DNA from 2 places in the Paenibacillus polygoni genome. Region 2 is predicted to be linked to the other one. Evidence: riboswitches for the same ligand, from Rfam matches in the RefSeq annotation. Region 2 holds a riboswitch; the other holds the start of a gene.

Region 1 (9,670 bases), 2.3 Mb from region 2:
TGGAGAAGCAACAGTACAAGTGAGTCAGCCGCGCGAACCTTGTTTTAAACTAGGTGTGAAACACAACAATAAGGAGCTTCCTTTGAAGTTTCAAACCACTGGAATTACAGGGTACTATTTTCGAGTGCTGGAAGAAGGATATGTCTCTGCTGAAAGTGAACTTGTTCTCTATTCACGTGCAGTAAGCAGTGTAAGTGTAATGGAGGCAAACTACATTATGCATCAGAATAAAGATGATGTTCATGCAGTACATAAGCTTCTTTCTGTGGATTCTCTATCAGCGAGCTGGAAATCCACACTGACAAAAAGATGGGAAAAGCAACAACTCAACTAGAATCATACGAAAGGGTGTTAATGTGCGAGTATTAGGTGCTATTGAAGCTGGTGGAACAAAATTTGTATGCGGGATCGGTAATGAAGAGGGTGAAATTTTTGAAAGGGTTAGTTTTCCGACCACAACGCCTGAAGAAACGATGGCCCAAGTGATTGCTTATTTTGAAGACAAGAAATTCGATGCACTTGGTGTAGGTTCCTTTGGACCAATCGATCCCATTAAGAATAGTCCTACCTATGGACATATTACGACAACACCTAAACCGTTTTGGGGCGGTTATGATATGATTGGCAAGCTAAAAGAACACTTTGATGTACCTATGAATTTCGATACAGATGTAAATGGAGCTGCGCTTGGTGAGTATACTTGGGGCGCTGCAAAGGGATTAGACAGCTGTATTTACATCACTGTCGGTACGGGAATCGGCGCAGGAGCCGTTGTTGGAGGACAACTGGTTCATGGTCTATCACATCCCGAAATGGGACATATCAGTGTAAGACGCCATCCGAATGATACCTTTGAAGGCTTCTGTCCATTTCATGCTGATTGTCTTGAAGGGATGGCAGCCGGGCCTGCGATCCTTAAACGCTGGGGAAAAGCTGGCGCGGAACTGGCGGCCGATCATCCGGCTTGGGAGATGGAAGCTTATTATTTGGCTCAGGCTTTGGTCAATTATGTACTTATACTTTCACCGCAAAAAATTATTATGGGCGGCGGTGTAATGAAACAGGAGCAATTGTTCCCTGAGATTAGACGCCAATTGAAGACACTCTTAGGGGGATATGTACAACATCCGAGTATTACCGAACACATCGATCAGTATGTCGTGTATCCGGAACTCGGAGACAATGCGGGTATTTGCGGTTCACTCGCTCTTGCCAAGCTGGCATTAGAAGAACTATAAAAAGTAGTTTGAAATTATTTACATTTATGATATAGTATTCGGTAACAGAACAGCGCGGAGTTACATGAGGAAGCACCTCTCTCACATGGATATGTGAGAGAGGTGCTTTTTTGCGTGTTACTTTTGTACTGTCTGATTTTGAGAGAAGGCTGGGAAGAGGATGAATATTGTATTTATGAATCAATTATCTGTAACTTCAGAGCAGAGCGAAGCAAAGTATGCACGGTTATGGATAGGGGAAGAAGAAGACTTGTGGCAGCTTGGCTGGAGCAGTATGAATACGGGGGAAGAACAGGTCGATATTTGGTATGAGGGCGGTTCTTGGAATGAGCTATTGCATATCTATCGTTTTCAGCTGGCAATCAAGATGAGTGAAGGCTACAGGCCGCTTATTGACGGCATATTTCATGAAACCGAAGAAGTGAAACAGCGAAATCAGCATACGCAGAAACTACAATGTTATAGCGAACTATATAGTCGTGAAGAGTTATATCAAGCTTTATGTATATGGCGGCGAAAGAAAGCATCAACGGAGCGCAAAGCGCCTTATTTTATCGCGAGTAATCGATTGCTTCGGATGATTAGCACCTTTGTGCCTCATACCTTGGAAGAATTGCGGGAATTACCTGGTGTAGGTGAGAATAAGTTGGCTGAATATGGCGAGGAATTGCTGGAAATCACCACGAAAGAAACAAGAGAACATGGTTTCCCGCTTAATTGGGTAGCTACAAAGCTGTCGGAAGAAGAATATGAGTCATGGAATTATCGGCAAAAAGAGCAAAAGTATAAACAGGAGCTGGAAAAATTCAATCTAAAGAAATCCGTTCTAACAGGGATAGTTGAGGGTCAGTCTCTTGATGATCTCAGTACACTTACAGGTGTCAACCGTAGAGAACTCGTTGATTTTCTGGAGGAACTTGATAAGAGTGGTTATGATACAGAGATACTGATCGGAAAAGAACTAACATGGATGACAGATGATGAGCAAGAGCTGATCTGGAATGCTTATGATGAGCTGGGAACAAGCTTTTTAAAGCCTGTATTACACCGAGTGTATGGTGAAGATCCTGCAGGAGCCGGCTCCCTTGATCAATTGTATGAGCGGCTGCGTATGGTTCGTATTCGTTACCGGAGACAGACGGAGACAAGCAAACAGGTTGGATAAAAGGAGGAAGGTCACGATACATATAACTTCTGTAAATAACTCAGTCTGAGGATATAAAAAGGCAGGGTGGATTATATAGCAAAGGTTCCTCCACAAATGAAGGAACCTTTGCTATATATGATATTTAGATGAAGATTAGATGAAGAATTAGTGATAATATCGGTGAAAGTGATCGCTAAAATTTCTAAATCCAATCTTTTTTACGGAATATCAGGTACATCGTGATCCCAAGCGCTGCTATAATTCCAATGACGATAAAATATGAATATTCATAATCGAGCTCAGGCATATTTTTAAAGTTCATTCCATAGATCCCGGTAATCAGTGTGAGCGGCATAAATACGGTAGTTATGGCCGTAAATACACGCATGATCTCATTCGCCCGGTTGGAAATACTCGACTGATAAGCTTCTCGTAAGTTGCCCATCAAATCCCGATACGTATCAAATGTTTCTGATATTTTTACTGCATTCTCATAAATATCACTAAAATATTTTTGCAATTGATCATCAATGAGACGCAGATCTTTTTTATTCAGTGTATTAATGACTTCTTTTTGAGGACCAAGCCCCTTCTTGAGCCATAAAATCTCACTCCTGAGACCAATAATTTCATTCAGATGACTTTTCTTGGTATGCATTAAAATATCTTCTTCCAGCTTTTCAATTCTTGCTTCCAGCCGGTCACCTACTGTGAAATAGTTATCTACAATGGAATCAATGAGCAGATATAAGAAACGATCGGGCGAATTAACTTCCTGTTCCCAGAGGATCGGTTTCAGGGTCCGCAGTTCATTTACCTTCTGCTTCGTTACCGTAATAATATAATGTCTACCGAGGAAGACGTTGACCGCACGTAAAAATATTTCCTCGTCATCAAAACGGATGCTATTCACAACGATAAAATAATGACTTTCATAAATTTCGAGCTTCGGACGCTGCTCTTCGTCACTCAGACAGTCTTCTACTGCAAGATCGTGCATGTGAAAAGTGGGCTGAAGAACGGCAAGATCGTCTACATCCGCATCGATCCAGTAAAAGCCTTCTTCAGGTGGAGTCAGTGTATCTTCAATATGATCAAGCGAAGTAAAAACTCCTTGGTTAACATATCTAATCTTCATTTGAACCACTCCTTAAGTAAACTCCCGGAATTTAAGCGGGACAAGCTGAATAACTAAGGAATGTGAACATCAGTGCCGACAATAGGTACAAAGAGGGCAAACATCAGAAATTACGCGTCCCGTTAGCCGGCAAGCTGATGGTACATCCTATGCTGTTATAATCATTCGGCTGCCAGTCAGGCCTCGGGTCGCCGTCCATTTTTGTCACCCCATTATGTTTAAATTGACACTGATTCTTAGTATAACGCGCTATATTTCAGCAATCAAGATAAAATGTTTATGACCTATCTTATGTCCAGATTTTCATAGAGGTGACTTGTTTTTTAAGAATGTTATAAATCCAGTTCTTGACGGAAACCTACCTCATGCTATAGAGTAATGGTAACAATTAGTGAATTGTTCTTTATTGTAAAATTAAATACAGCGAAATCTTATCAAGAGTGGTGGAGGGACTGGCCCTTAGAAGCCACAGCAACCGGCGAGCAATCGCACGGTGCTAATTCTTGCTATTTAAGTTATATGCCGATTTTGGACTATAACTTGAATTGAGAGATGAGAGAGGAGCATTACCGTATACGGATGAACGGCCTTTCTCGAGTGTAATGGGATAGGTCGTTTTTTTATCTTCCACGGGAATAAATTCGCTTCCTTACTAACCTCTCACTCTATTATCCAACAAAACGTTTTTAAGGAGGAATTACCCTTGCCCATTAAGATCCCTGATACTTTACCAGCTAAAGAAATTCTCGCAGGTGAGAATATTTTTGTTATGGATGAGACGCATGCTTTCAAACAAGATATTCGCCCTCTACGTATTGGCATTCTCAATTTGATGCCTACGAAAGAGACCACGGAGACCCAGTTACTTCGTCTCATTGGCAATACACCTCTTCAAGTGGATGTCATTCTAATTCATCCAAAATCGCATGTTTCAAAAAATACATCTCAAGAATATCTCGATATGTTTTACAAAACGTTTGATGAAGTAAAGGATCTGCGCTTTGATGGGCTGATCATTACGGGTGCCCCGGTAGAACAGATGGAATTTGAAGAAGTGACATACTGGGAAGAAATTCAGCAGATTTTTAACTGGTCCAAAGCGAATGTGACTTCTACAATGCATATCTGTTGGGCTTCACAAGCAGGGCTGTATCACCATTTTAATGTACCCAAAGTGGCCCTTCCTGAAAAATGCTTCGGTGTGTTTTCACACACGCTAAGTAAATCACATGTAAAACTCCTTCGAGGATTTGATGAGTTATTTCTTGCTCCTCATTCTCGTCATACCGAAGTACGGCGAGAAGATATTGAGAAAGTGGCGGGGCTTGATATTTTATCAGAGTCAGAAGAAGCGGGAGTATACATTGTGGCAAGTGAGGATGGCAAACAGATCTTTGTGACAGGGCATTCCGAATATGATCCGTTATCCTTAAAGTGGGAATATGACCGCGATAAGGAGAGAGGATTAGATGTGAAACTGCCTGAGAACTATTTTCCGAATGATGATCCGAGCAAGGTACCGTTGTCCAGCTGGAGAGCACATGCAAACTTATTGTTCTCGAACTGGCTTAACTACTATGTTTACCAAGCAACACCCTATGACCTTGAAACACAAAAATAGTCTATATATATATAAGGGGGATATCACATTATGGAAAACAAGCTGAAATTAGAAAGTAAGCTCGCACAAATAGGATCAATTAAAGAACCTGTAACGGGAGCCATCAATTTTCCAATCTATCAATCGACTGCATTTAGACATCCTGAACTGGGAAAAAGCACGGGATTTGATTACATACGTACGACAAACCCAACTCGAAAAGTATTAGAAGAAGCTGCAGCTGAACTGGAATCAGGGGATGCAGGTTTTGCCTGCAGTTCCGGTATGGCGGCCATCATGACGATTTTCGCTAAGTTTGGGCAAGGGGACCACCTGATCATTTCACTTGATCTATATGGGGGAACATACCGTCTTGTAGAGCGAATTCTAGCTAAGAATGGAATTACTGCAAGTTATGTAGACACGAACGATTTAGAGGCTCTTGAGAAGGTGCGCCAAGAAAATACAAAAGCGATTTTTATTGAAACTCCGACAAATCCGCTGATGATGATCACAGATATTAAAGAAGTCTGTACATGGGCTAGAAAACACGAAATTTTAACCATTGTAGATAATACGCTGCTTACTCCATTTTTTCAGCGCCCGCTTGAACTTGGTGCAGATATCGTAATGCACAGTGCTACGAAATATCTTGGTGGGCATAACGATGTACTGGCAGGTCTTATTGTGACAAAAGGCAAAGAAATCTCGGAAGAGATCGCTTTTCTCCATAATTCGATTGGGGCCGTGTTATCGCCGAGCGATAGTTACCAGTTAATGCGCGGAATGAAGACGCTTGCGCTGCGTATGGAACGCCATGAATATAATGCAACAAAAGTAGCAGAATTTTTGCTGTCACATGAACTGATTACAGATGTTTATTACCCTGCTTTGCCGGGTCACCCGTCTTACGAAATCCAAAACAGACAGTCTAGTGGAAATACAGGGATCCTGTCTTTTAAAGTGAAAGATGCTCGTTATGTGGAACCGATTCTAAGACATATCAAGCTCATTGCCTTTGCAGAAAGTTTGGGCGGGGTAGAATCACTAATGACGTACCCTGTGGTACAGACTCATGCGGATATTCCTGCTGAGATTCGTAATGCAGTAGGTCTTGATGATCGTCTGCTGCGCTTCTCTGTTGGAATTGAACATATTGATGATATCATAGAGGACTTAAATGCTGCATTTCACGAGGCAGCTTTAGAGCTGGAAGGAAGTGTTGTTCGTGGCTAATAAAAAAGAAGACCAGCCTAACGATTATAAATTTGATACCAAGTTGCTGCATTTTGGGGCAGAGATTGATGAGACAACCGGCGCATCCAGTGTGCCTATATATCAAGCCTCTACGTTCCACCATCATGATATTTTTTCGCCGCCAACTCATGATTACAGCCGTTCAGGTAACCCAACACGGCAGGCACTTGAAGATTATATCGCTCTGCTAGAGGGCGGAGTACGTGGTTTTGCATACTCTTCGGGGATGGCTGCGATCTCAAGTTCTCTTATGATTCTGTCTGCGGGTGATCATATTATTGCCACGGAAGATGTGTACGGCGGAACATACCGCTTGCTAAGCAGCATTCTTACTCGGATGAATATTGAGACTACGTTCGTAGATATGACGGATCTAGCAAATGTAAAAGCCGCTTATCGTCCAAATACGAAAGCTGTATATATGGAAACACCCTCAAATCCGACACTGCGCATTACAGATGTAGCAGGCATTACCGGATGGGCAAAGGAAAAAGGTCTGCTGACGCTGCTTGATAATACGTTTATGACGCCTTATTACCAAAAGCCGATTGAGCAAGGAGTAGATATTGTAGTTCATAGTGCTACTAAATTCCTTGGTGGACACAGCGATGTACTTGCAGGGCTTGCAGTAGCAAGAACAGAAGCGATTGGCGCACAGCTGAAGCAACTTCAAAATGGACTGGGTACTGTGCTTGGCGCCCAAGAATCCTGGCTGCTCATGAGAGGGATGAAAACGCTTGGCGCTCGTATGGCTCATTCCGAGATTAGTGCGGCGAAACTTGCAGCTTGGCTTATGAGTCGCTCTGACATTCCTGCTGTATACTATCCGGGACTCCTTGATCATCCTGGACGAGAGATACATGAGAAACAATCTACCGGCTACGGTGCAGTGGTATCATTTGATGTAGGTTCAGGAGAACGTGCCAAAGCTGTACTGAATAAAGTCCGTTTACCTCTTGTTGCTGTGAGTCTCGGTTCAGTAGAGAGTATCTTGTCCTATCCTGCAATGATGTCTCATGCAGCGATGCCGAAAGATTTTAGATTAGAGCGAGGAATCACAGATGGTCTGCTTCGTTTCTCCGTAGGACTTGAAGATATTGATGATTTAATTGCTGATTTGGATCAGGCATTATCTAACACATAACATAAGGTTTTCTTCCTAAAAGAAGCATGCTAGCATTAGGTGCTTCTTTTCACATGTATCCTATGTTACGATATAAGAGACAATATTTGATATTATTGTTACATTTCTTACGATAAGGGAGGCTGCCGTATGAGTGCGGTGAACCATATCTTAAATAAAGCGTTGAACGGAGAGCGTCTGAATGTAGAAGATGCTATTGCTTTGTTTGAATCTGATGAAGTTGAAAAAATCGGTGAAGCAGCTCATGTAATTATGAAGCGGATGCATCCCGAACCAATCACCACCTTTGTTATTGGTAGAAATATTAACTACACGAACGTATGCGACGTCTACTGTCGTTTTTGTGCGTTCTATCGTAGACCAGGCTCTGATGAAGGTTATGTACTACCGGATGAGCTCATTTTCCAAAAGATCAAGGAAACGGAAGATGTAGGCGGAACTGAAATTTTGATGCAGGGCGGTACCAATCCGAATCTACCATTTAGCTACTATACTGATTTGCTTCGCGGTATTAAGGAACGATTCCCTAATATTACGATGCATTCTTTCTCACCAGCTGAGATTATGAAGATGAAAGAAGTATCGGATGGACTTTCTCTAGAAGAAGTGGTGCGTCAAATTCATGAAGCCGGACTTGATTCGCTTCCAGGCGGGGGCGCTGAAATCCTTGATGATCGGACTCGCCGCAAAATTAGTCGTCAAAAAGGATCATGGCGTGATTGGATGGACGTCATGCAAACTGCGCACCGTATTGGTATGAATACAACAGCTACAATGGTTATTGGTTTTGGTGAAACCATGGAAGAGAGAGCTTTGCATCTACAGCGTGTACGGGATGCTCAAGATGAATGTATTCAGAACGGATATGATTCGGAAGGATTCCTTGCGTTTATTCCATGGACTTTCCAGCCAGACAACACAAACCTGAAAAAAGAGCGTCAAACACCAGAAGCTTACCTGAAAACAGTAGCAATTAGTCGTTTGTTCCTCGATAATATCAAGAATATTCAGTCTTCATGGGTAACGATGGGACCTGAGGTAGGTAAACTTTCGCTTCGATATGGATGTAATGACTTTGGCAGTACGATGATTGAAGAGAATGTTGTATCTGCTGCGGGTGCAACCCATAAAGTCAATATTCATTCCATTCTGGATCTGATTCGTGAAACAGGCAACATTCCTGCTCAGCGAAATACAAAATACGAAATTCTTCGTGTTTTTGATGAATCAGATCATGCGGTTGTAAATGATTTTGTCATGCAGAACTAATATTTCTTATATAAAAATAAAGCGTACAAGCATAGCCGCTATGCTTGATGTAAATAGGAAAGACCCTTTGACTTCTTTAGAGTCAAAGGGTCTTTTTTATAACCGATTCATATCTCTATCGAATAGAATGCTGGCATTCGGATCGATAGAACGAACGATATATTTGATTCGGCGAGATTCAAATGAATGTATTTTGTAATATAGTACAGGTAGTGTTCCCCACGGCTCGGAATGAAGTGTTGTCTCTTCGAGTTTGTCAACGAATGCTTCGGGGTCACGGTGTAACCGTGTCCTAATGGACTCTTCAATCCGGGTTTTCTCGGTACTTACGATACAGATTTTTCGGTTAAAGGTGTATCCTCTCAAAGAAAAGTGAACACCTTCAAATGCAATCAGATAGGCGATGATGGAGTACATTGCTTGCTGCATTCCAAATGTAACTCCCGCAGCGGTAAGCACAACCAAGTTCACAAGCATAATGACTCGCTCTAATCGATATTTAGATCGATGATTATAAGAGTGATCCAGCGGCCGGATCGTCAGTGTATCGAGCGTACCGCCTTCATATAAGACCATCCCAATTCCAAGTCCGAGGAATAACCCACCGCAAGCCGCAGCAAGCAGTGGGTGTTCAATAAGAGCAGGAAAGGAATGAAGCATAAGAGAGCTAAGTGAAAGAACAACGAGTCCCAGAACCGTCAATATTGCATATTGCCTCTGTACTCTTCGGTAAGAAAGAAGTATAAATGGCAAGTTGAATAAAAATAAGAAAAGTCCTAATCGCATCTCGGTTTGATAGGCGAACATGGCTGAAATTCCTGTTACACCGCCGATGATGAGTTGATTGGGATGTAAAAATAACTCAAGCCCAATAGAA
Region 2 (9,670 bases):
GCCAGGTGAGCGGACGAAGCGGATGACGGAGTCGTTTCGATGAACGAATGGCGGCCTGTTTACCGCGAATCACTTCTGCTGCAGTTATAGGCAAGGTCTTTACCATTTGCCATATTGCGTTGAAAGAATGGACAGAAGATTGCTGATTTTTCATCTTTTTCTTGCCTCCTCTTTTGCTACAGACTTTGCCTGGTTATATAATAGTATGTACGAATGATTTGACTTCCACTCGTCAAGAATGATTCACTAAACCAGAAGATCTATACGAGCCTGTATACTAGAGAGGATGAATAAGGATGAAAAAAATTAATTCTAAAGCGGAATTCGATGTTTTAACCCAATCTTCTAATTTGACGGTCGCTGTCTTCAAAGCAGACTGGTGCGTAGACTGCAGATTTATCGATCCCTTCATGCCGGAGGTAGAGCAGGAGTTTTCTCAGCTGCTTACTCTGATTGAAGTCGATGTAGAACAAACCGGCGATCTAAGTCAGGAACAGAACATTCTAGGAATCCCTAGTTTTGTGGCTTATGCAGATGGACGCGAGCTCATTCGTTTCGTAAATAAAAATCGCAAATCACGTGAGGAAATTGTAGAATTCCTTAACCGGGCGGTTGAAGTGTATCAAACACTGCGCAGCTAAAGTAATCATAATAAAACACCGTTCTTTTGATTAAAAAAGAGCGGTGTTTTTTTGTGCTGGATTGTGCTGAATACCATAAATAGGGTAGGATTCTAGGGAAACAATGAAAAATGTTACGTTTTAACAGCCGTTAAGATATTGTCACAATCCCCTCATGTTTCGAATTCTTTTATCCGTTATAATAATGAGAGTTGCTGAGCATTGCTTATATAATCAGCATGCGGAGAGTTTTCCGCCACATCATATAATTGCAGGTGAATAAGGTTGAAGCATATCAGACTTTTAAAATGGTTTAGTTTTGTGACTACGCTGTTCATGTTTTTTGCCACATTTGGCGGCGGGGTAGTTACACGTACGGATTCGGGACTTGGTTGCGGAAATGAGTGGCCATTATGTCATGGGGAATTTGTGCCTGCACATACACTAGCTTCGCTCATTGAATATTCACACCGGATTGTCAGTACGTCAGCAGGGCTGCTGTCCATTACCACATTTGTACTCTTTATGCTGTTTGCTAAACAGCGCCGTGATCTACAAATCTTTTCACTGTTAACATTATTCTTCGTTGTTATTCAAGGGATGATGGGAGCACTCGCCGTTGTATTCTCCCAAGTACCTGCTGTTATGGCACTACATCTTGGTTTTGCCATTATTTCGCTTGCAAGTTCCTTGATGACTACCCTTGGTGCAAGGCAAGAACAGAAATTTGGCGGACTCGCTAAGTTCGACAGCCTGCCGCGGGTAAGCAAACAATTTCGTAATTTAGTGTGGCTAACGATGATTTATTCTTATATCGTTGTTTATACAGGGGCTTTCGTCAGCCATACCGAGTCTGCAGGCGGCTGCAGTGGATTCCCGCTCTGTAATGGAGCCGTGATTCCTGAACTCACAGGCGGCGTAGCTGTAGCATTCCTGCATCGTGTTGCTGCATTTTTCCTTGTCGTCATCATTGCAGTCCTCAGTTACTATGCTTATCGTTATAATAAAGGAAACAGGGAGTTGCAAATGCTTGGCATTACCGCAATCTCGCTTGTAATTATACAAGTGTTGTCCGGTGTAGGCCTGATGCTGACAATGGATCGTCCTGAGATTTACATGTTTGTGGTACTTGCTCATATGACCATTATTTCGATATTGTTCGGGCTTCTTGCCTACATGAGTTATGTAGTATGGAAACTGGCTAAGCCGGCAGGTATTCATCGCTCGTAAACGGCAGTTAAATAAATGGTTATCATAGTTGTATCTTGGAAAAAAATAGCCGGACAGTGTACAATAAAGGTTGGTGCCTGTCCGAAGGCTACATAGGTAAATGACAAAGTCCACGAATTCGATTTCGCAGGGCTTTGTTTTATAAAGGGGGATCTTCCACATTGATTTATTCAAATTTACGTGAGTTTGTAACCAAATTACAACAGGAAAAAGACCTTGTTATTATCGACGCGCCTGTTGATCCTTACTTAGAGATAGCAGAAATTCATAGACGTGTCATCGAGGAGCAGGGACCTGCCTTGTTATTTACCAACGTAAAAGGAACTCCTTTTCCGGTACTCACGAATATGTTCGGCACGAGCCGCAGAGTAGATATGGCATTTGGACCAAGACCTGAAGAACTCATGAAATCCATTGTGGGTGCAACGAAAACGCTTATGCCTCCTACACCCAAAGCACTCTGGAATGAACGAGGCTTGATTAAAGAGGCGCTAAAAGTGGGATTGAAAACAGTGCAGCGAAGTGATGCACCCATTTTATCTGCCAATCAAACGGAAGCTCCGCTAAAAATGCTTCCGAAGGTAACGAGCTGGCAGCTGGACGGAGGTCCATTCTTAACATTACCGCTCGTTTATACAGAACATCCAGATGATCATAAAGATCACAACCTTGGGATGTATCGAATTCAGATTTATGATGATCATACAACAGGTGTGCACTGGCAAATTCAAAAAGGCGGCGGATTCCATTACCATGAAGCGGAACAGCGCGGACAAGGGTTACCGGTATCTGTCATTCTAGGCGGGCCTCCCGCTCTCATTGCGTCTGCAATCGCTCCTGTCCCGGAGAAACTTCCGGAACTGCTCATGGCTTCTCTGATTATGGGAGACAAGCTGAAAATGGTTGATGACCCGTACGGGGGACACCGCATGCCGGCTGAAGCAGAATTTGTAATCAAAGGAATAGTGCCGCCTCATGAGCGTAGAATGGAAGGGCCATTTGGTGATCATTTCGGTTATTATTCGTTGGCTCATGAGTTTCCAATCTTGAACGTGGAGCGGATGTGGCACCGCAAAGATGCAATTTATCCGATGACGATCGTGGGTAAACCACGTCAAGAGGATTATTATCTCGGAGAATTCGTACAGCGCTTATTATCTCCCGCTTACTCCATTGTCATGCCGACGGTGAAAGATTTATGGGCTTATGCGGAAAGCGGAGTTCACGCGCTTGCTTCTGCTGTTGTGCGGGAAAGCTATTCGCGTGAGGCATTAGTTTCTGGATTCAGCATACTTGGACAAGGTCAGTTGTCATTGACCAAATTTTTGATTTTAACCGATCAGGCCATTGAATTATCTAACTTTACGACATTAATTGAAACGGTACTGGAGCGGTTTGATCCCAAGACGGATCTGTTTATTTTTGATCATACTTCACATGATACGCTGGATTATACCGGTCACAAGCTGAACCACGGAAGTAAAGCCATCCTAGTGGGTGTTGGAGAGAAAGTGCGCGATCTTCCTCGCACATACGAGGGTGGGTTTGTGAATGAAATATCCGATATCAGACCTTATTGCGGTGGAGTACTGCTTGTAGAGGGAGCTTCTTACGAAGAAGAACCAGAACTTGCAGGCAGGCTTGTAGAACGTTTTGGGGCACTCGAACAGACTTGGCCGCTCGTCATTCTAGTTGATCATGCACAAGAAACAGCGAAGAATCAGATGTCCTTCTTATGGACTGTATTTACTCGCTTTAATCCAGCAAGTGACATGTATGCAGATACTTCAGTGAAACGGAATCATATTGGTTACTCCTTGCCGATCGTGATTGATGCGCGGATGAAGCCAGGTTACCCTGAAGAAGTCATTCCGAGGGAAGATATTGTAGAACTCGTCGATTCGCGCTGGAAATCATATTTCGCAAAGGTCCAATAAGAAGCAGGGATTCTGAGTGCCTGGATGGGGGAAAATGAGGTACAGGGAGGATGTTCATATGCTGCGTACTTTATTAGGTGAACCACCCCGGGTGAACTCGGGATACTTGAAAGAAGCAATGGATGCAATGGCGCGTATGTTGCAGTTACTCATGCAAGAAATAAAAGAGAGTACAGACCCAACACATGATTATCGTGAACTGGAAATATGGACTCGTGGACTCATTACCTCATTGGATGAGCTCGAGCAAAGTTCGTATGCAGCTTCTTTTTATGCGGCAAAGGTTCATGCGGAATCAACAGATGATATGGGGCCAGACGAAAAAGCCGATTATGCCAGGTACGTATACTTTTACAAGGACGGCTTCATCCGTATGTTTGCAACCTTAGACAAACTGGGTAATGTTCTAGATGACTGGTATCACTTAGAGACCTCCAGAATCAAAGCCCATTTTTCCTATTTCACGGTTCTGAAACAGCTCGAAGGGCAACCCAAGCATAAGACACTTCTCATGCAACTAAGCAGCTTGAAAGATAAGTATCATCAGCCCATGAATCGTCTTCGCAAAAGACGAAATACAGAGATCCATCATATGAATGTGGAGATGCAAGATGATTTATGGCAAAGGCATCAAGCACTGCATGGGAAAGTGAAACTAGAAGACCTAAAAGCATTTACTTCTGATCTGGAACTTGGTGTGGATCTCGTGTCAAGAAGTTTACATGAATCCTTTGAGTACATGATTAGCACATGGAAAAAACAAACGGTTCGCTCTTAATATTTTCCTTTGACAAGTGTTATGAAATATCTTATACTTTCACTAAGTTTCTGAAACAATTATTTGTTTAGCAAACGTCAACATTCGACATTATCATTATTCATAACTGCATATCATTCTTATCGAGAGTGGCGGAGGGACAGGCCCTATGAAGCCCGGCAACCGATTCTTTATAGATTATTTTTCTATATAGGATGACATGGTGCTAAATCCTTCAAGATCATACGTTTTGGTCTTGGCAGATGAGAAGGAGTCGTTTAACTATTGATGCCCTCTTTTTCTGTGAAAAAGGGGGTTTTTTGTGTCTATGAGTCAAAATGAGAATGACCGCAAGGCAAGGAGGTACCGTATTGATTGAATTAAAAAATATTCGCAAAGATTATGGACAAGGAAAGCATGTAACCACTGCACTGTCTGGGCTTGATTTGTCTATTCATAAAGGCGAAATCTTTGGTGTAATCGGTCATTCCGGAGCAGGGAAAAGTACACTGATTCGGTTGATTAACTTATTAGAGCGTCCAACATCAGGTGATGTTTATGTGGACGGTATTAATATGACGAAATTAAATAAATCACAACTTCAAGCGCAGCGGCGCAAAATAGGGATGATTTTTCAGCATTTTAATCTGCTGAGTTCTGCCACCGTTTATGAGAATATTGCATTCCCGCTGCGTTTAGTAAAAACGGACAACAAGAAAGTCGATCAAAAGGTGAAGGAATTACTTGAACTCGTGGGACTCACCAACCACAGTAACAAATATCCTTCTCAACTGTCCGGAGGGCAAAAACAGCGTGTCGGTATTGCAAGGGCGCTTGCAAGCGATCCTCAAGTTCTGCTGTGTGATGAAGCCACCTCAGCGCTTGATCCGCAGACAACGAACTCCATACTTAAGCTCTTGCTTGATATTAATCAGAAGTACAATCTTACGATTGTACTCATCACCCATGAGATGCATGTAATTCAGACCATCTGTGACCGGGTGGCTGTTATTCATCAAGGCGGGATTGTGGAAGAAGGACCAGTTGCAGAAGTATTCCTCAAACCGCAACATCCTGTTACCCAAGAATTTATTTTACGTGAAACGGAAGTTAGCGATTTAATGGAGGAAGCCATTCAGGCTACGCATTTAGAACATTCACAAACGGTAAAAATCACTTTTCTTGGGAGTAAAACCTATGATTCGATTTTATCGCAGACGGTGCGGCAAACCGGAGTGGATTTTGCAATCTTGCAAGGAACAATCTCTACAATTAAGCAGATGCCGTATGGTCAGTTGATGGTTCGATTAGAGGGACATCCTGAACAGATATTAAAAACGGTTGAATCCTTGACTTCGCAAGGTCTTGAAGTGGAGGTGCTGAATAGTGGGTCTTGATTTTTCCGTCATTAACTGGGATGAGATTCAAAAAGCTACCTTAGAAACACTAAGTATGCTGCTTGTATCGGGTATCTTTACTTTTATTATTGGACTGCCGGTGGGTATTATTCTCTTTCTAACTTCACGATCTGCTTCTATGCCGAATCGTGTCATATACACTGTGCTTTCTTTTATCGTAAATATTTTGCGATCAGTTCCTTTTATTATTCTGATTGTTGCCATGCTTCCGATCACAAAAGCGCTGGTTAGCACAACAATCGGGGTTGTGGGAACAATCCCGCCGCTCGTGGTAGGTGCAGCACCTTTCTTTGCAAGGCTCGTAGAGACTTCTCTGCGCGAAGTAGACAAGGGTGTTATCGAAGCATCACAGGCGATGGGGGCTTCCACGGGGCAGATTATCATGAAGGTGCTCATGCCTGAAGCTCTTCCTGGTTTATTTGCAGGGATTACAATCACGGTGGTTACCCTCATATCCTACACCGCAATGGCCGGGATGGTTGGCGGCGGGGGACTGGGTGCGCTGGCCATTAACTATGGATATTACAGGTATGAACGAGAAGTGATGATTGTTGCCGTTATTGTAATGATTATTCTGGTACAAGTCCTGCAGATGGCAGGGGACAGATTAGTCAAACATTTTACACGTAAATAGCAATTTTCTTTAAGAGATAGGGATTTACTATAAATAGGAGGGTTTAACGATGAAAAAATGGTTATTGTCTGGTCTTACACTCGCATTGGTACTAGTTCTAGCTGCATGTGGAAATGATTCTGCTGGTAAGGATACGACAGGAAATGGCGATAGCGGTCAGACAGATAAAAGAGTCACCCTTCGAGTAGGAGCATCACCTGTACCGCATGCTGAGATTTTGGAGCAAGTAAAGCCGATCCTCGCAGAAGAAGGTATTGATCTTGAGATCACCATCTTTAACGATTATGTACAGCCTAATTTACAGCTGTCTCAAAACCAGCTGGATGCGAACTTCTTCCAACACAAGCCGTATCTGAATGATGAAAATGAAAAACGCGGTTTGAACTTGGTAGCTCTTAACAATGTTCATGTAGAACCTATTGGAGCTTATTCTAACACAGTTAAAACTGCAGATGAATTAAAAGAGGGTGCAAAGATCGCCATCCCTAATGATGCTACTAACGGTGGTCGTGCCCTGATGTTACTTGATAAAAACGGTATTATTAAACTGAAAGACAACACGAATGTAGAGTCTAAAATCAGTGACATTGCAGAGAATCCGAAAAATGTGAAAATCGTTGAACTGGACGCAGCTATGCTTCCAAGACAACTGGGTGAAGTAGATCTCGCTGTAATCAACGTGAACTATGCACTTGAAGCTGATTTAAATCCACTTGAGGATGCTTTGTTCATTGAAGATGAAGATTCTCCTTATGCGAACGTGCTTGTCGCTCGTGAGAACAATCAGAACGATGAAGCTGTACAAAAGCTTAATGCTGCTCTGAATTCCGATGAAATCAAAACTTTCATTGAAAATAATTATGCGGGAGCTATCGTTCCTGCATTCTAAAAAATGACGAAGAACCTGCGCTCTGTTCATAGAGGCAGGTTCTTTTTTTCTAGGAATCCTTCTTTCTTTTCTTATTACTCCTGCTATATTATACTGAGTAGGAACCGCTCTTTTTAGGAGGAGGAAGGGATGTTGGACAACAAAGTCGCTCTGATTACAGGAAGCGCTAAGGGACTTGGCAAGATGACTGCACTTCAGCTTGCAGCAGAAGGATATGATATTGCTCTGAATTATGTACATAGTCAGAAGGAAGCAGAGGAATTATGTGCAGCTGTCAAAGAACGGGGTGTTCGTTGCATCGCAGTACAGGCGGACATATGTAAGGCAGAAGATATCGAACGGTTAGTCTCAACAGTAGAGCATAAGCTTGGTGTAGTGGATATACTTATAAACAATGCCGGTCCTTTTATTAGGGATCGAAAGCTGTTTTCCGAATATACGCAAGAAGACATTATTATGTTAACGCAAGGAAATCTGGTAGGAACGATGTTGTTAGATCACCGGGTGCTTCCGGGTATGCGGAAGAAAAACTGGGGCCGGATTATCCATTTCGGATTCAGTCATGCCGGTGAAGCGAGATCTTGGCCACATCGGGCGGTTTATGCCGCTGCGAAGGTAGGGCTTGTTTCTTTTACAAAGACGCTTGCCGTCGAAGAAGCACCTTATGGCATTACGGTAAATATGATTTGCCCTGGTGATATCAGAGGAGCACATAAAGAGATGACCATTGAACAAGTAAGTGGTTTAATTGATAGGGAAACACCAAGAGGAAGACCAGGAAGCGGAGAAGATGTAGCAAGAGTTATTCATTATCTATGTAAGAATCAATCGGATTTTATAACGGGAAATATTATGGATATATCGGGAGGACTCGATCCTATTCGTCCAACCATTACAGAATAAAAGAAGAGAGTCCCCTATTCGGGACTCTCTTATATGCTGATGGGATGATTAGAATACTTGAACTACTTCTTGTACGCCCTCTACTTCTTCAACGAGTGCGCGTTCAATCCCTGCTTTTAATGTAATGGTGGAGCTTGGGCAACTACCGCAAGCACCCATTAATTTCAGCTTAACGATGCCGTCTTCAACATCAACCAATTCCACGTCACCGCCATCGCGTTGCAGGAATGGGCGAAGTTTATCAAGAACTTCTAGAACTTCATCATACATGGTGCTGCTTTGTACGTTTTCGCTCATATTGTCAACTCCTTTCCTTCCCTTTATTATAGTACAATTGAAGTCAAAATAAAATGGTCAAAACCGAAGCAGGTGAATAATTTGAGACCCATTATTGAATTTTGTACCAACAACATGCATTTTGGAACAGATGAAGTCTTTGAGGCACTGGAAGAAAACCTCGAATACGATGTAATCGAATACGGATGCCTCACGAATTGCGGACAATGCAGCAGTACTCCCTTTGCTCTTGTGAATGGGGAAGTAGTCACAGCAGCAAGTGCAAAGGAACTGCATGAAGCCATTTTGTCCAAAATTGCAGAAATTGACGCATGGAATGACCTGGATCTTTAAAGGGAAAAATCTTCTTTAACCCAGATGACGCTTCGACATCCAGAGGACACCGCTTTTTAGAATCCGCGGAACACGTCCCATCATCGATGTCTTACCCATAAGCCCAAAACCAGCTTTCTTGCCGAGTGCTCCTAGAGTACCGCGCAGTTTGAGAGCTTCGGTTTTGGGTTTTTCATTCTTCCATAAGGCATGAATAATATGCGCAATTTGTTCTCCTTGCACTTCAGCAGCTTGTGCGCTTGGTGCAAAAGGAAGACTCGCACAGTCACCCACGACATATACTTCAGGATATTCAGGAATCTGGTAGTACTCATTAAGAGTAACTCGGCCTTGGGGATCTTTCTGTACATTCAGATCACGGACCATTTTTACAGGCTGAATTCCTGCTGTCCATATAACCGCATCCGTTACGATTTCTTCATCCCGATTATAAATGGCCTGGGGTTCTACCCTGGCTACTGAAATATGATTTCTAGTCTCTACCTGATGCTCTGCAAACCATTCACTTACATAAGCAGATAATCGCTGCGGAAAAGCGGAAAGAACACGGTCACCTCTGTCCAAGATGGTCACATTAAGATCTGAACGGCTTTCTCTAATCTCTGCAGCAATCTCGACCCCGCTGAGTCCTCCTCCTACAATGTGAACATGA

The links. Region 2 has a riboswitch for S-adenosylmethionine ahead of QPK24_RS19950 (methionine ABC transporter ATP-binding protein). Riboswitches for the same ligand answer to the same signal wherever they lie in the genome.
Region 1: another riboswitch for S-adenosylmethionine. It lies ahead of metA (homoserine O-acetyltransferase MetA); the one in region 2 lies ahead of QPK24_RS19950 (methionine ABC transporter ATP-binding protein).

Annotation. Positions count from the first base shown of each region.
Region 1 covers NZ_CP127162.1:1,496,779-1,506,448, forward strand. The annotation lists gene QPK24_RS07235 (MOSC domain-containing protein) at 1-334, shown strand, start outside; gene QPK24_RS07240 (ROK family protein) at 357-1,238, shown strand; gene QPK24_RS07245 (HRDC domain-containing protein) at 1,399-2,403, shown strand; gene corA (magnesium/cobalt transporter CorA) at 2,588-3,523, opposite strand; SAM riboswitch class I at 3,952-4,082, shown strand; gene metA (homoserine O-acetyltransferase MetA) at 4,227-5,144, shown strand; gene QPK24_RS07260 (aminotransferase class I/II-fold pyridoxal phosphate-dependent enzyme) at 5,175-6,359, shown strand; gene QPK24_RS07265 (trans-sulfuration enzyme family protein) at 6,352-7,524, shown strand; gene mqnC (cyclic dehypoxanthinyl futalosine synthase) at 7,654-8,793, shown strand; gene QPK24_RS07275 (YitT family protein) at 8,890-9,670, opposite strand, start outside.
Region 2 covers NZ_CP127162.1:4,167,973-4,177,642, reverse strand. The annotation lists gene QPK24_RS19975 (DUF2515 family protein) at 1-154, opposite strand, end outside; gene QPK24_RS19970 (thioredoxin family protein) at 297-641, shown strand; gene QPK24_RS19965 (COX15/CtaA family protein) at 906-1,850, shown strand; gene QPK24_RS19960 (UbiD family decarboxylase) at 2,012-3,787, shown strand; gene QPK24_RS19955 (Cthe_2314 family HEPN domain-containing protein) at 3,846-4,565, shown strand; SAM riboswitch class I at 4,682-4,814, shown strand; gene QPK24_RS19950 (methionine ABC transporter ATP-binding protein) at 4,916-5,941, shown strand; gene QPK24_RS19945 (methionine ABC transporter permease) at 5,928-6,596, shown strand; gene QPK24_RS19940 (MetQ/NlpA family ABC transporter substrate-binding protein) at 6,646-7,485, shown strand; gene QPK24_RS19935 (SDR family oxidoreductase) at 7,618-8,388, shown strand; gene QPK24_RS19930 (NifU family protein) at 8,437-8,685, opposite strand; gene QPK24_RS19925 (YuzB family protein) at 8,767-9,018, shown strand; gene QPK24_RS19920 (NAD(P)/FAD-dependent oxidoreductase) at 9,034-9,670, opposite strand, start outside.